3 regions of the Collibacillus ludicampi genome follow, and region 3 is predicted to be linked to each of the others. Evidence: predicted binding sites of a transcription regulator. Region 3 holds the regulator's gene; each other region holds the start of a gene.
The links. Region 3 encodes LexA, which represses DNA repair genes until DNA is damaged. Its sites were predicted from a motif close to CGAACATATGTTCG; they were not measured.
Positions count from the first base shown of each region.

Region 1: the regulator LexA is predicted to act here: its motif matches at 3,054-3,067, upstream of DNHGIG_RS03595 (DNA polymerase IV).
Region 2: the regulator LexA is predicted to act here: its motif matches at 2,795-2,808, upstream of DNHGIG_RS03985 (YolD-like family protein).

Region 1 covers NZ_BOQE01000001.1:691,334-696,505, reverse strand. Annotated here, with positions in the region: gene DNHGIG_RS03605 (GerAB/ArcD/ProY family transporter) at 178-1,287, shown strand; gene DNHGIG_RS03600 (YolD-like family protein) at 1,401-1,721, opposite strand; gene DNHGIG_RS03595 (DNA polymerase IV) at 1,761-3,014, opposite strand; gene DNHGIG_RS03590 (ArsR/SmtB family transcription factor) at 3,234-3,557, shown strand; gene DNHGIG_RS03585 (MIP/aquaporin family protein) at 3,569-4,207, shown strand; gene DNHGIG_RS03580 (ArsI/CadI family heavy metal resistance metalloenzyme) at 4,221-4,685, shown strand; gene arsC (arsenate reductase (thioredoxin)) at 4,701-5,126, shown strand.
Region 2 covers NZ_BOQE01000001.1:775,998-781,169, reverse strand. Annotated here, with positions in the region: gene DNHGIG_RS04005 (hypothetical protein) at 1-400, shown strand, start outside; gene DNHGIG_RS04000 (hypothetical protein) at 390-713, shown strand; gene DNHGIG_RS03995 (SOS response-associated peptidase) at 829-1,497, opposite strand; gene DNHGIG_RS03990 (hypothetical protein) at 1,905-2,639, shown strand; gene DNHGIG_RS03985 (YolD-like family protein) at 2,829-3,155, shown strand; gene ku (non-homologous end joining protein Ku) at 3,353-4,249, opposite strand; partial or broken gene DNHGIG_RS20935 (ATP-dependent DNA ligase) at 4,307-4,618, shown strand; gene DNHGIG_RS03975 (hypothetical protein) at 4,635-4,841, shown strand; gene DNHGIG_RS20930 (ATP dependent DNA ligase) at 4,843-5,172, shown strand, end outside.
Region 3 covers NZ_BOQE01000001.1:3,627,467-3,632,638, forward strand. Annotated here, with positions in the region: gene mtnA (S-methyl-5-thioribose-1-phosphate isomerase) at 1-189, opposite strand, end outside; gene mtnP (S-methyl-5'-thioadenosine phosphorylase) at 767-1,555, opposite strand; gene ligD (non-homologous end-joining DNA ligase) at 1,625-2,545, opposite strand; gene lexA (transcriptional repressor LexA) at 2,697-3,317, shown strand; gene glnA (type I glutamate--ammonia ligase) at 3,415-4,752, opposite strand; gene DNHGIG_RS18420 (MerR family transcriptional regulator) at 4,839-5,172, opposite strand, start outside.

The DNA of each region.
Region 1 (5,172 bases), 2.9 Mb from region 3:
ACCAGTGCAAGTAAGCGGATGGCTTGATACGTCCTTCGGACACCTGGAGGGATATACGCGCACACACTTGACAGGTGAAATATACGCAGTCTCCCGGGTTCAAACCGGGTTCTGACTAAGGAGGCGATTAAAAGAAGAAAAAACAGCAAGCAGCATGCGGGGGGTGACGTGAAGCAAATGATTGAGAAAGGCAGGATTTCCGCATTGCAGATGTGGATCATGCTCTATCCGACGGTGATCGCAACCGACATTATCACTGTACCGGCCATCAGCATAAAATATGCGGGACGTGACTTGTGGTTGTCGACGATCTGGGCTTCTCTGGTCGGCTTCTTGGTGGTGTATGTGATCGACCGATTGAACAAACTGTACCCTGGGCAAACGTTCATTCAATACTGTGAACACATTCTCGGCGTACTACCGGGGAAGTTCCTTGGATTGATCTACCTGTTTTATTTCCTTTTTGCAGAAGGGATCATACTGAGGGAATATGCGGAATTTGTGAATGAAGCATTCCTCAGCCATACCCCGTCTTTTGTCATCGTGGGAGGTCTCGTTTTCGTTTGCGCCTGTGCTGTACGGGGAGGGGTAGAAGTAATAGGAAGAAGCGCGCAGTCATTCTTCGCTCTTTTTATCATTACCATTTTCTTGGTCGTATTGTTCCTTCTCCCTGACTTACACGTTAGGCATATGTTTCCAATCTTGGCGCATGGGATCATGCCGACCATAAAGGGAGCGTTTGTCAGTCAAAGTTGGTATTGTCAAGTCTTTTTAGGTGCCTTTTTTCTTCCTTATGTCGTCGATCGTGCAAAAGGAAAGAAATGGGGGATGATCACCGTTCTTTTCATCATGTTGAATCTGTTGATGATCAAATTGACCGTCTTGTTCCTGTTTGGACAGGAAGTTACATCGATGCTGACCTATCCGACCATGGATGCGGTCCGCTATGCGAGTCTGGCTGACTTTATTGAACATCTGGATCTGTTTGTGATGGCCGTATGGGTAGCAGGTATGTTCGTGAAGGTCTCCGTTTACTATTATGCGTTGGTGCTCGGTACCGCTCAGTGGCTAAAGCTGTCCGATCACCGCCCGCTCGTGCTCCCGTATGGCTTTTTGATGATCTTATTCACATTTTGGATTGCTCCATCCTACCAGAAACTAGGTGAATTTATTGAAAAAGCCGATATTTTTGAGGTAACGCTTCTCTTTACTGTGATTCCTGTTTTCCTGCTTCCGCTCTCTGTCCTGCGTAAACGAATGCAGGGAAAAGGAGGTCAGGCAAGTTGAACCGTTCAGACACCATCGGATTACCTGTAGTTTAATACCCATCGCGCTTCATTTGAGAATTTTTTTGTTTAGCAGAATCAGAGAACATCCTGTAATTAGGATTTGTAACGAGATTAAATTGTCTCGATCTTCACCACTTTTTTCATGGGCACTCGGTACATCCCTTCATCTGTTTGAAGGCGTAATTCTCCATACTTTATGACCGGCACCCCTTCCCATACAACATTTTGAGTAGGATCAAAGATTGTCACACGAATTTTGTATTGATATTGCAACGCTTCTCCAAGAATATATCCCATTTCCGTCCATTCATCTTCGGACAGAATGGGTTGCTCTTGTTTGGTCCACTCCTGTTGGGACTGTCTCATCAATTCCCTGTGCTCCGGCAACACAAGTCGCATCGCCTCAAAGATGTTTCCGTCCATGATTTTCATGCTAGCTCCCCCAATGACTGTAATGACTACCCCATAGGTTTATATATAATGCCCGCCAATCTTACGGCTGCGATCCAACAATTGTCCAGCTTCTTTTAGGCTTACGGCTCGCATGATACTCGTCTCGCCATATTTCATGCGAATCGTATCCACTGTCTGTGACAAGCGGTTCCGTTTCACCACATCGTGAAAGAGTGACAATTGTACAGCATTCGATAACTGCAACTGATCGAGCGACACATGAACCGCACGGACACCCTCCCCTTTCCACCAGCGATCCAGTAAATGCAACAGGTAAGGATACAGGTCATCCGCTTCATCCGAATAAAAATCAAGCGTTTTCGCTTTGTAAAAGCCACCTTTAAAACCTGCGTACGTGAGACCGAGCCCAATCCGTCTGCCTTTCTGCCCGAAATGCCGCGCCCGTTGGCAAACTTCATCGAGCAGTTCCAAAATGACGACAGCGATGTCCTCCCGTTGATAAAAATCCCGCGGTAACGTCGTACGGTGGGACAGCCCCTTGTGCGGCGCGTCATAGGCTCCGGGATTGATCGGTGAATAGTCCTGGCCGTGGCTCCATCGGTGAATGACCGTGCCCCACACGCCGAATCTTTTCAACAGATCGATCTCCGGGATCTGCGCCACATCGCCGATCGTTTTTGCACCGAACTCATAATACAAAGCCTCCGCCCTCCGCTTCAGTCCCCACATCTCGAACACGGATAACGGATGCAGTTGGGTCGGGACATCTTCCTCCGTCCACCACACGATTCCGTCGGGGTGTTTTTTTGCTTGTTTGTTTGCCATTTTCGCCATCCATTTGTTATACGAAAGACCGATGCGGCAGCGGATGCGAAAGAGATCCCAGATGGCTTTCTTCAGCTCGCGGGCCGCTGCCAGCGGATCGGGAAACAGGAGTGACGGATAAGGAAATGCAAAAAACGCTTCATCAACCGAAAATTGCTCGTGCAAAGGGAACATCGATTGAATCACCTTCTGGATGCGAACGCTGGTTTCCAGATAAAACCGCATGCGGGGTTTTACAACGATCGCCCTAGGGCAACGCTGTAACGCTTCCCCAAGCCGCATCGCATTTTCAACCCCGGCTCTCTTCGCCGTAGGTGTTGCCGCCAAAATGATCCCGGATCTCCTTTCCGGATCGCCCGAAACCACCAGGAGCGGGTCGGTGGAATCGTCATTTTCACGGCGGGTCAATGCGAACTCCGACCGGCTGGCGGCTTCGCATGATGCATAGAAGCTTTGCATATCCACGAGACCGTAAATCCACTTCATGGGCATAGTCACCTAACCCTGTATGTCCTCTCTAAAATACGAACAAATGTTTGTGTTCTTTATTATATTGTATTGGGTTCGATCTATGCAAACGTATGTTCTTGATTATATTCCTTTTTTTGTAAATTAGTAAGTGGATGACTATTCATGAAGCCTATCATATTGATATAACCATATTGTTATATTATAATTATATTTTGAAAGGAGGAAAAAGAACGAATGGAGATCCATAAATTAGCAGACTGTTTCAAGGCGCTTGGAGACCCTACGCGATTAAAAATGATTGCTTTACTCAATCTTCGGGACTTTTGTGTCTGTGAATTTATTCCTATTTTTAACATTTCACAGCCCGCCATCTCGAAGCATCTGAGCCGTCTTAAAAGTGTGGAATTAGTCACGGAGAACCGAAAAGGACAATGGGTATTTTACTCTTTAAATCGGGAGCGCTTGGAATCCATTGGACTTGCATTAAAAAACTTACCGGATGTATCGGAAGAACTTAGAAAACTTGAAGAAAAAGGTTTACTCGTGAACTGTGAGTAGGGAGTAGAGAGATGAGAAGGAAACTGATTTCTGAGTTTATTGGAACGTATTTTCTCGTGTTCGCGGGGACTGGCGCCGTTGTAATAAACGAACTCACCAAAAGCCTGACTCACGTGGGAATCGCTTTGACTTTTGGTCTTGTGGTAATGGCTATGATCTACACTTTTGGTCATATTTCGGGGGCTCATTTCAACCCTGCCGTGACGCTGGGATTTCTGACAACGGGTGATATTCGACTCCAGGAGGCGATCCTTTATATCGTTACGCAGGTGCTCGCAGCGATTGCGTCGAGCGGATCACTTCTTCTCATGTTTGGGAACGTGGCGAATTTGGGAGCCACTTTGCCGAGGTTTTCGTGGCAGCAGTCGTTTGCTTTGGAATTCATACTTACCTTTGTTCTCATGATCGTGATTCTTGGATCCGCGGTTCATGGAAAAGCCGACAAATCCTTTGCGGGCGTTGCCATCGGAGCGACCGTAGGACTTGAAGCGATGTTCGGGGGACCCATAAGCGGTGCTTCGATGAATCCCGCCCGTTCGATAGGACCGGCTCTTGTATCCGGTACGTTGGAATATCTTTGGATTTACATTGTCGCAACGATCTTAGGCGCAATTGTTGCTGCAATTGTCTATAAAATTCTTCACGAATAGGGGAGATTGGAGTATGACAACTTTTCGCATGCACGTCGCGATTAACGTCGAAAATCTCGAGGAGAATTTGAAGTTTTACCGTGCGTTCTTCGGAGCAGAACCTACGAAAGTGAAAGAGAATTACGCGAAGTTCGAACTGAACAATCCACCCCTTCATTTTTCGATGAATGTGCGTCCGCACGAAAAGAAAGGTGTCTTGAATCATTTGGGGTTCCAGGTGGAAAATACCGAAGCCGTTTTGGCGGTGAAAGAGCGCTTGCAAAAAGCCGGTCTCGTACCCATAGACGAAATGGGCACCACTTGCTGCTACGCGGTGCAAGACAAGATTTGGGTGCGTGATCCTGAGGGGAACGCTTGGGAGATCTTCTACACCAAAGAGGATTCCGAATTTGAATCGGCGGGCGAAGCTGCGATTCCAGGCGTTTGCTGCGCCCCGTCTCCCTCTTCTGAACTGATCGGTTTGGAAGAACTCAAATAATCGGAGGAATATGCAATGACGGATAAGAAAAAAATCATGTATTTCCTTTGCACGGGGAACTCATGCCGCAGTCAGATGGCTGAAGGATTCGGGAAAAAATATTTGGGGGATACATTTGAAGTCTACAGCGCGGGGATCGAAGCGCACGGATTGAATCCCAACGCGGTCAAAGCAATGGCTGAGATAGGAATTGATATTTCAAGCCAGACATCCGATAGGATCGATCCTGATTTACTGAACAAAGCGGATTACGTAATCACGCTTTGCGGGGATGCGAACGATAAATGTCCGATGACTCCTCCTCATGTCAAACGTGAGCATTGGGGATTTGAAGATCCAGCAAAAGCGACCGGTACAGAAGAAGAAAAATGGGCCGTCTTTCAACGTGTACGCGATCAAATTGAAGAGAGAATCAAACGCTTTGCTGAGGAAAGCAAATAATTGCAAGTAGAAATTATATACATCCTTCAAAAAGAAGATCCCTCTT
Region 2 (5,172 bases), 2.9 Mb from region 3:
AAGTGGACAATGGCTCCTGGATAAAGGCTCAAATGATACACTTGACGAATTGTCAAATTCAAAGCAGATAACCGATGTACTTGAAGGAATTGTGAAAAATAAAGCTATATCAGAGGCCTCTGTAAACTTAACATACGGTGATACATATATTAGCTTTAGAATAGTAAATAACAGTCCGGCGGGAGGTGTGGATAGTACATTGCAAAGAAATTTTGATCTATACAAGTATTACTCGTTAATATGGATTATTTGTTCAATGCTTATAGGTATTTTTATTACTTCAGGATTATCAGGTTCGTTAGGTCCCCTGACTTCTATTGTAGGAGTAATCATGTCACTCGGAGGAATTATCGGAGCATATTTAGATTGGAAGGACAGGGTAGAGACGGATGGGAAATAATCAAAATGTCTCGCCTGCAAATCTAGCTTCTAAAAATGCAAATGATCCAATGGGGACTTTAGGAAAAGAAGCATTTAAGCGCGCACAATTAACTAAAGGAATGTGGTTTATCGTTATATTGGTTATAACTTTTTTGCTATTCATACTTGCCTATTCTAAAATTCCAGTCTTAAACAACCAAATTACTTTAACCAGTAGTGATATTAGGACAGCATTTTGGTTAATTGTTGTACTGGCTATATTATTGATGATAGCCTTCTCAATTCCCGATATAAGAGCCCGTTGGAAGATGCCAAAAGATAAATCTGTTTAAAAAATTGATTAAAATAGTAAATTTTATTTCTGTCGTATTCAACTTTAGTTTCTTTCTACTTTCACCTAAAAACATACAAAAAATAAAACCCGCCTCGTACTTATCGTGGCGGTTTTTATGCATATAACCAGGTTAGTAACTCCGTATCATTCTTCACATTCCCCACCATTGGTGATACCGGATACGCCCTCATCTGCTCGGCGGGGTAGGGCACAAGCAATGACTGTAGTAACTCAACATCTTGCTTTTCTCGATCCAACCAGATTGTTTCATCTTCCGGCCTTAGAATCACCGGCATACGGTCGTGGATCTCGCTAACAAGCTCGTTCGGCCGCGTCGTTATGATCGTGCATGTATGAATCTTGGTTCCATCCGATGAAGTCCAGCTATCGAACAACCCAGCCATTCCGAACGGTTCGCCACTTTTCAGTGTGATCCTCATTGGCTGTTTGCCCGACTCTGATTTTTTCCACTCGTAGAAACCGTCAGCTGGAATGATGCAACGCTTCTTTCTAAACGCATGCCTGAAAGCCGGTTTCTCATGCACCGTTTCAGCTTTCGCGTTGATCGTTTTATACCCAATTTTCTCATCCTTAGCCCAATATGGAATCAAGCCCCACTTAAGAAGACCTAATCGATTCCTTCCTTCATTAGCGATAATAGCGGGGATCATTTGTCCAGGCGCAAGGTTGTATCTCGGTGTGTATTCAAAAGTTATCTCGTCGATCTTGAACCTTTGGATAATTTGTTGGATCTCAGGAGAGAAGGAATATCGTCCACACATTTTCATCACCAATTTCATTATAGCGGGTTTGATTTGTGATTACGAAGAGCCTAGTACCGGGGCTCCAAAATATACTCCAACCTCCCTATCGCCTCCGCTTCAAGCATCGGAAGCATGTATGGTGCCTGCTTAATATGGCCCTTCTTCTTGTATTCCACCATCACATCCCACTGTCGCCACTCCTTTTTCATGATGAATATGGCGCTGCTATGTAATTGCCGCCTGACTGTGACCATCTCTTCCGAGATTCTTTCCCTCAGAGACTCAAAGATTCCACATGTCCACGATTGAGAAAGCACACGTGGTGACTGAAAAATTGAGGCGTGGTATTTTTTGCTGAAAAGGATCATAAAAAGAGAATGCAAGTAAGTTGCTATACATGACCAAAAAAGAAGGGAGAGTTGTAATTGGCGGATAGCAATTACTTCGTCGGGAACTCCGACCCACAATTCGTCATTAATGCAGGCGGAGCTCCTTCGATTCAGGAAGGTCCGTTATCTAGCCGTCCCCTAACAGCTGACGTAGGTGCTTTGTTTTTAGATACTGATCAAAAAATATTTTATCGTTTTAATGGGCAATTTTGGGAACCGTTAGAACAAGGTCCTCCTGGTCCTCCTGGCCCTCCTGGGCCAAGGGGAATAGGTATACAAGGACCAATTGGTCCGCAGGGGCCACCTGGACCGCAAGGGCCACCTGGACCTGCCGGAGGTCTTTCATCAGTCTTATATCGTAGAAACGGAACGACTGTAAACGTGAGCATTGTTGCCTTAGGTGGTTCAGCCCCTATTCCATTCAACTCCGCAGGTGCGGCTCAAGCAAGTTTTGGAACGGCCATCAACTTCGCTTCTCCTGATACTTTTAACATTACCGAAACAGGATTTTACAGGGTAACGTTTATTTTAGATACCGCGTTGGAAAGTATACTCGGAAATGTATTTGTCAATTATACACCAGTTGGTGGCGCGACCCCGAATCCCGCTGGTGCAGTATTTCCCCTTCTAGCTGTAAATACTCAAACTGTTGGGGATGTGGTCTTCCAAGTGACAACTCCAGGAAGTTCGCAGCTTTTATTTTCGGCATCTGTGATTGGAGTTGGAGCTTTTTCTCAATCTTCAATAACCATTGAAAAGCTTACACCGTAACTCAGGTGATCACGAAGTTACAACTCTCTTATCTAAACCGCCTCTGTCTCACTGATCTGGGCGGTTTTCTTCTTCCTCTGGCCAAAGATCCTCAATTGCAACCCCAATACCCGGAATATGTACACTTTTATTTTATTTCCCAACCTCATATAATAAGAACATACGTTCTTATCTTCTGGAGGGAACAACATGCGAATAATCGACGGAAACATCTTCGAATCTATGCGCATCATTTTACCAGAACACTGTGAGGCCATGAAACGATTAGAAAAGGAAGAAAAAAGACAGCCGCGCCCCGTCTTGGATGAACAAAAGATTGAGGAGATGTCTAGGGTGCTTGCGGATGCAATTCAAGACCAACGCTACATATCAGTAATCGTGTATAAACCCTTTGGCCCCGATCGAGTAGAAATAATTCCGGAGAAGATCGATCCGTACTCAAAGCAGTTGAAAGGGAAGGATCAGGAAGGAAATATGCGGAACATTCCACTGACAGACCTTATTGATGTAGAATGAACCACCCCGTCACTCGGGGCGGTTTTGTTTTCCTCAATTAAATCTTAACTTCCCTAAGATCGGAAGAAGCAGGATGTGGAGTTGTTGCATTCGTTGCTTGTGCTCTACCTTACTGATGAGATGAGGGCATATCCAGTGTCCCTATTGGTGGGGAATGTAAAGAATGATGCGGTGGAATGTATTCTCGAATTCACTTCTTATTCCTCATTGATCTTCCTACGTCTACGCCGCTTAGGTTTCTCTAAAGTAGCATGAGTCGGATCAATAGCCGTTCCTACATCGGTTCCCGTTGCTTCAATCGCTTTTTCTGACGTATCTGCTTGTGATCTCATTCTTTCAATACTTCTTTTTAACGAATCCATGAGATCAATTACATTGTTAGATCGTGGAGTGACTGGCGACTCGATTTCGACATTCTCTATTTTAGCGTTAATGAGAGCCTTTAGAGCTTCCTGATAGTTGCTCTTATAGTCATTGCGAAAGGCTCCGCTGATCTGCTCAATCAAAGTTTTAGCCATCTCAAGTTCATCTTCATTGACCGCTATATGATCGATCTCCGTGATCCCAGGTACGCCTTCTAACTTCCTAACCTCATCCGGATAATGAATCATATTCAACACAAGGCCACGGTTATGGATTCGAACCACTGCCAAGTGCTCACTTGTACGGAATGCTACTTTGGCGACTGCCACCTTTCCCGTGGCCTCCATCGCATCATGAAGCAGCTTATAGGGCTTGGCTCCAAATTCTCCAGGACCGATATAGTATGATTTCTCGAAAAAGATCGGATCAATATCGTCCTTATTGGTGAAATGCAGAATCTCGATCGCGCGCAAGGTCGGTAGAGGCAATTTTTCTAAGTCATCGTCCGTAAGAACGATGTAGTTACCCGGTGCATATTCGTATCCCCGTATGATTTCATTGTTGGCGATTTCGCGGTTACAAACGGGGCACCACTTTTTATACTGGATCGGATTTCGACATTCTTCGTGAAGGCTGCGGAAACTGGTAGTGTGATCTTCCGTGGCTTTATAAAGACTGACCGGAATATTGACTAAACCAAAGCTGATACTTCCTTTCCACATTGACCTCATAACCATCCCCCATTTCTTACCCATAAAATTCCCAAAAAACGAAGTATAAAACCATCGATGGGAATGGTTATCGATTTTCGATGGTTAGCCTACCATTCATCCCCTGTAGAATCCATGCAATCTACATGCGAAAATACACAAGCGAGGTGTGTGCTTGTGCTTTTTCAGCCGATTAAACCAATGTTAGCCTCCATGCAGAAGACTTTTGATCTTAGACACCCGGATTACTTTTATGAACTAAAGGCTGATGGATGGAGATGCCTGGTACATAAGAAGGGGCGAAAGATCGAAGTCTTTACTCGTCATGGAAGCCGGATTACAGAAAAATTTCCGGAATTTCAAGAAGCTGCGGATGCCATACAAGTAGAGGAAGCTATTATCGATTGTGAAGGCGTATCGAGATGGCCGGACGATCTTCGACGATTTCAACACCCGTGGCCGCTTGAGCGATCCGGAGAAAATCGCTCATGCAAGACAGCAAATGCCGGCAACATTAATCGCCTTTGATGTGCTCTATACCGATGGTACAGAACAATTAAACAAGGATCTCGTTAGTCGAAAGCATATCCTCCAAGAGCATCCAGCCCAATGAGGTGATTACTCAAACACTATTCGTAGAGGAAATTGGCGATTGGCTCCTGGAATGGTCTAAGCAGAATCGATGGGAGGGTATTGTAGCCAAGCGTAAACGATCCAAGTACGCATTGGATACACGAAGTACCGATTGGATCAAAATAAAAAACTTCCGGAATATAGACGTTGTAATTTTAGGATATCGTATGAAACCCCGGTTTGGGCTGCTTGTTGGCCTTCATTTTCCGACGGTATCTTATAAACCGGTAGCTACTGTAGAGTTTGGCTTCAATCCGCTAGAGAAACAGGCGTTTCTCGAAGTGGCCCAACAGATACACACGTATCGAGAC
Region 3 (5,172 bases):
TGCGAGCGCACCGATGGCTACTCCGTAAGCAGCAGTGGCACCTATGGCGGGTGCACCGCGTACTTTCATCTTTTCGATCGCTTCAGCCACATCTTCTACCGTTTTGCAGGTGATCCAAGTGAGGTCTTCAGGCAACCGAAGCTGGTCAATGAGTAAAAGTTGTTTCCCATCCCATCGAATCGGGCGCATCGTTAACCTTCCTTCCTATTTTAAAAATGAGTGCTTGGGTGGATGTATCGTTTTGCGCTAGGGTTCGATGAAGGTCGTCATTGCGGGCATATGCTTGGCGTTCATGCTCCGTGGAGGTCGTTTCGGCGTGTATATGCATTGCGCTTATGCTCCGTGGAGGTCGTTTCGGCGTGTATATGCATTGCGCTTATGCTCCGTGAAGATCGTTTCGGCGGGTATATGCATTGCGCTTATGCTCCGTGAAGGTCGTCTCGCATGGAATCATAATCATATGTTGCGAGACGACCTTCAAAGTCGCTATTACGCGCAATGCATATACCCTTTTACATCCGAAAGGAAGCGAGACGACCTCCAAAGTCGCTGTTTCACGCCAAGCATATGCCCTCTTAACAGCTTAAAGGAAGCGCAACAACCTTCCACTCACATCTGCGCTGCAAGCGATACACCCACCCAAAAGACACTCCGGTAATTTTGGAAGCCACAACTTCTCCTTCCGCAACAGAAACTTTTTACACTCTGATGAGACTACTTAAGGCACGTGTGGCTATTTTGAAAAACTTGGGGTTATACAATCGTCCTACAAGGTCCCCAGTTCATCCAGCGCATGTGGACACGCGCATGTGCGCTCATGGTGACCGTTTTCGATCGTTAAGAGAAAGAGTTTTCGAACGGTCTCAATCCGGTCTTTCATGGTATCGATCACTTCCTGATGAGTGAGTGCATGCGGACTGATCCCCGAACAGTAGTTGGTCACGATACCGACCGTCGCGTAACAAAATCGGGCTTCTTTCGCTAAGATCACCTCGGGTACGGATGTCATCCCAACCACGTCCCCTCCCCAAGAGGCGTATGTGCGAATCTCGGCACGTGTCTCAAAACGCGGGCCTTCCGTACAGACATATACGCCGCCGTCTTGAACAAGAATCCCGTTCTCCCTGGCCACTTCGACCAATTGTCGTCGCAAACGATTGCAATAAGGATCGGTCATATCGATATGTATGACCCCTTCTTCTCCTTCAAAAAACGTTTGCACGCGATTTTTCGTCATATCGATAAAATCATCAACGATCACCAGACTACCAGGGGGCAGTTCCCGCTTCAGTGAACCTACAGCAGCCGTCGCCAGAACCTGCTGCACCCCCAACTCTTGCAACGCACGGATGTTCGCGCGAAAGTTGATTTTGTGTGGCGGTACAGAATGTTTATAACCGTGACGTGGCAGGAAAACAATCCGTTTCCCTTTGTATTCGCCTATGGTAACTTCTACAGCACCGAAAGATGTATGTATCATTTGACGAGTGGAATGATCCAGCAACGCCGGATCGTAAACGCCAGTCCCCCCGATTATCGCGAATTCTGCTTGCATGGGCTCCTCCTTTAATCACCGTACCAGGTATTGGGTCATAACCATTTAATCAGAGGATGTTCTCCTTCGTCAAGATGAGGAATGTTGGCGTATCAATTGTAGCAACTCTCCAATGTCTACTCCGGGACGAGTCAGAGGTGCGAACAAATCGCCCAATGTATTCACGCGTGATACCATGTTTACAATCGTAAAATCTTCGGGTACAACCCCTTTTTGCAGTTCCTCCCAAGTGAGAGGGGCGGATACACAAGCCTTTGCAACCGCTCTGGCCGAATACGGAGCGATCAACGTTTTGTTCGGCGCATGTTGCAGGTAGTCGATATACACTTTGTCCCCGCGATCCTTCACCATCCGCTCAACTGTAATGATTTTCGGGTATTTTTCTGCCATAAACCGACCGATGAAGGAAGTGATCATCCGGGTGTCTTCATATGAAAAACCTAGAGCGAGCGGAATGAATATTTGGATACCGGATGCGCCTGAGGTTTTCGGATAAGAAGGGAGCCCCAGATCGTCCAAAACCTCCTTCAAACGTAACGCGACTTCTCTTACCTTTTCAAATCCGGGAACAGACGGATCCAAATCAAACGCGATGTTCGTCGGACTATTCGGCGCTTGGATTTGGGAAAACCACGGATGAAGCTCAATACAAGCATGATTGGCCAACCAGATGAGAGTGCTCGTATCATTCGCTAACATGTAATGAATGGTTCGTTTGCTCTCCTCCGACCAAACAGGATACGTATTGACCCATTTCGGCGTTTCTTTCGGCGCGTTCTTCTGATAAAACGAGTGCGCGTGAATCCCGTCCGGAAAACGGATCACTGTCAACGGCCGATTTTTCAAATGAGGAATTAAGTAAGAAGCCATTTGAATGATGTACTGGATATATTCCGCTTTGGTAATCCCCGCTTCCGGCCAAAGCACCTTATCAAGGTTCGTAACGCGTACAGGATGTTCACAGATAAGCGTATTCCCATCAGCCGTCATAAGAACCCTCCTCAAACTATTCATTCAGTAGAGTTCCCAGACTGGAGAATTTCCACATGCGAACTCATGTTTGTATAATTTGCCATCCTATGATATAATTCAAGTAAACGACGTGTGTTTACGAGATCTGCGTAATAGGAGAGTTATTTTCATGGTCAAATTATCGAAAAGGCAACAGCAGATTATCGATTTTATAAAGAAAGAAGTTCGGGAAAAAGGATATCCGCCTTCTGTTCGGGAAATTGGGGAAGCGGTCGGTCTGGCTTCCAGTTCAACCGTGCACGGACATTTAGCAAGGCTTGAACAAAAAGGGCTAATCCGTAGGGATCCGACGAAACCAAGGGCAATTGAAGTGTTGGATACGGATGAGTACATGGCAGATTATGAATATTCGACCGTGATGGCCCCCATCATCGGCAAAGTTACGGCGGGCAGCCCGATCACAGCGATCGAAAACATCGAAGACTATTTCCCCCTTCCCTCCCGTTTTGTCGGAGACGCGGAAGTGTTTCTTCTTCAGGTACAAGGGGATTCGATGATTGAAGCGGGTATCCTCGACGGAGATCTTGTCATCGTACGCAAACAGTCGACCGCCCAGAACGGTGAGATTGTTGTCGCGATGACGGAAGAGGGAGAAGCGACTGTGAAACGCTTCTTCAAGGAATCGGATCACATTCGTTTACAGCCTGAGAATGCTTCTATGGAACCATTGCGCTATCATAACGTAGTGATCTTAGGAAAGGTGATCGGCGTCTTCCGTCATATCTTTTAAGATCGAATGGTGTTAATCGTATCCTTTAACAAACAGGTAAGCATGCAATCGAAACAAAAAACTCCGGCGGTAAACCGGAGTTTTTTGTTATTCATCCTTAATAAAGAGATAAGTATTGATCGCGTTCCCATGGTGTGACGTGCGTACGGAACATGTCCCACTCGATCGTTTTCGCTTCTACGAAATGTGTGAGTGCATGTTCACCGAGAGCACTGCAGATCACTTCATCGGCAAGAAGCTCGTCAATCGCTTCTTTCAAGCTGCCAGGCAAGGACAGAATGCCTTCTCTTTCACGTTCCGCATCACTCATGACATAGATATTGCGATTGACTGCTTCCGGCAACGGAAGTTCACGTTTAATTCCGTCGAGACCCGCTTTCAACATGACTGCAAGAGCCAAGTACGGGTTACAGGAAGGATCCGGGTTACGGACTTCAATCCGTGTAGACAAACCGCGGGAAGCAGGGATGCGAACGAGCGGCGAACGATTTTTCGCAGACCAAGCGATGTAAACAGGTGCTTCGTATCCCGGAACGAGCCGCTTGTACGAGTTGACCGTCGGGTTCGTGATCGCTGCAAAGCCGCGAGCGTGCGCCAGAATACCCGCCAGATAATGTTTCGCAACTTTTGAAAGGCCCAGCTCGTCATGTTCGTCGTAGAATGCATTGCCCTTCTCGGTGAAGAGGGATTGGTGTGTATGCATTCCGGAACCGTTGACGCCGAATAACGGTTTCGGCATAAATGTTGCATGTAAACCGTATTGACGTGCGATTGTCTTGACAACTAATTTAAATGTCATGATATTGTCTGCAGCTTGGACGGCATCCGCATATTTGAAATCGATCTCATGTTGCCCGATCGCCACCTCGTGGTGAGAAGCCTCGATTTCAAATCCCATTTTTTCGAGAGCAAGAACGATTTCACGACGGCAGTTTTCCCCGAGATCGACAGGTGCAAGATCGAAATAACCGCCTTTATCGTTGACTTCCATGGTAGGATTGCCTTGTTCGTCCATTTTGAAGAGGAAGAATTCCGGCTCCGGACCCACATTCATACTCGTGAAGCCCATTTCTTTCGCTTCTGCGAGCACACGCTTCAAGATGCCACGGGGATCCCCTTCAAACGGAGTTCCGTCAGGCATATAGATGTCACAGATCAGACGGGCAACTTTTCCATGCTCGCTGCCCCATGGGAAGATCAGCCATGTGGAGAGATCAGGGTAGAGATACATATCCGATTCCTCGATACGTACGAACCCTTCGATGGAGGAACCGTCAAACATCATCTTATTGTCAAGGACTTTTTCAAGTTGTGAAATAGGTACTTCCACATTTTTGATCACACCGAGAAGGTCTGTGAACTGCAGGCGCAGATAACGGACATTCTCTTCCTTGGCCATGCGAATAATGTCTTCGCGGGTATAATTGCGGTTCATGTTCTGGTAGCCTCCTTTTGTATATACAGATGCGAATGAATAAAAATTCGCATCGGGATTAACCTGTCACAACACCACTTCCATGATTAGTGGAAAAAACGTGAAAGCTCTCCTTGGATCAAACTGTTCGGTAAACCCGGACGGCTTGCTCTCGTTATGATTTCCTTTTTCAGCAGATCATGCAACTCTTGTTCCGTGAGCTCTTTTCTCTCTTTACGCTCGGGCCCTATCTTCACATCCGCTTCCGGTAACTGAGAAGCTTCAGGTGCAACGCCTACCATTTTTTTGATCCCAGCAATGTTCAACCCTTGATCGATATATCGTTTAATTTCTAACAAACGTTCCACATCGTTAAAAGAAAACAATCGTTGTTTACCTTCCGTTCTTGCAGGGCGAATTAACCCGTGTTGTTCATAGTAA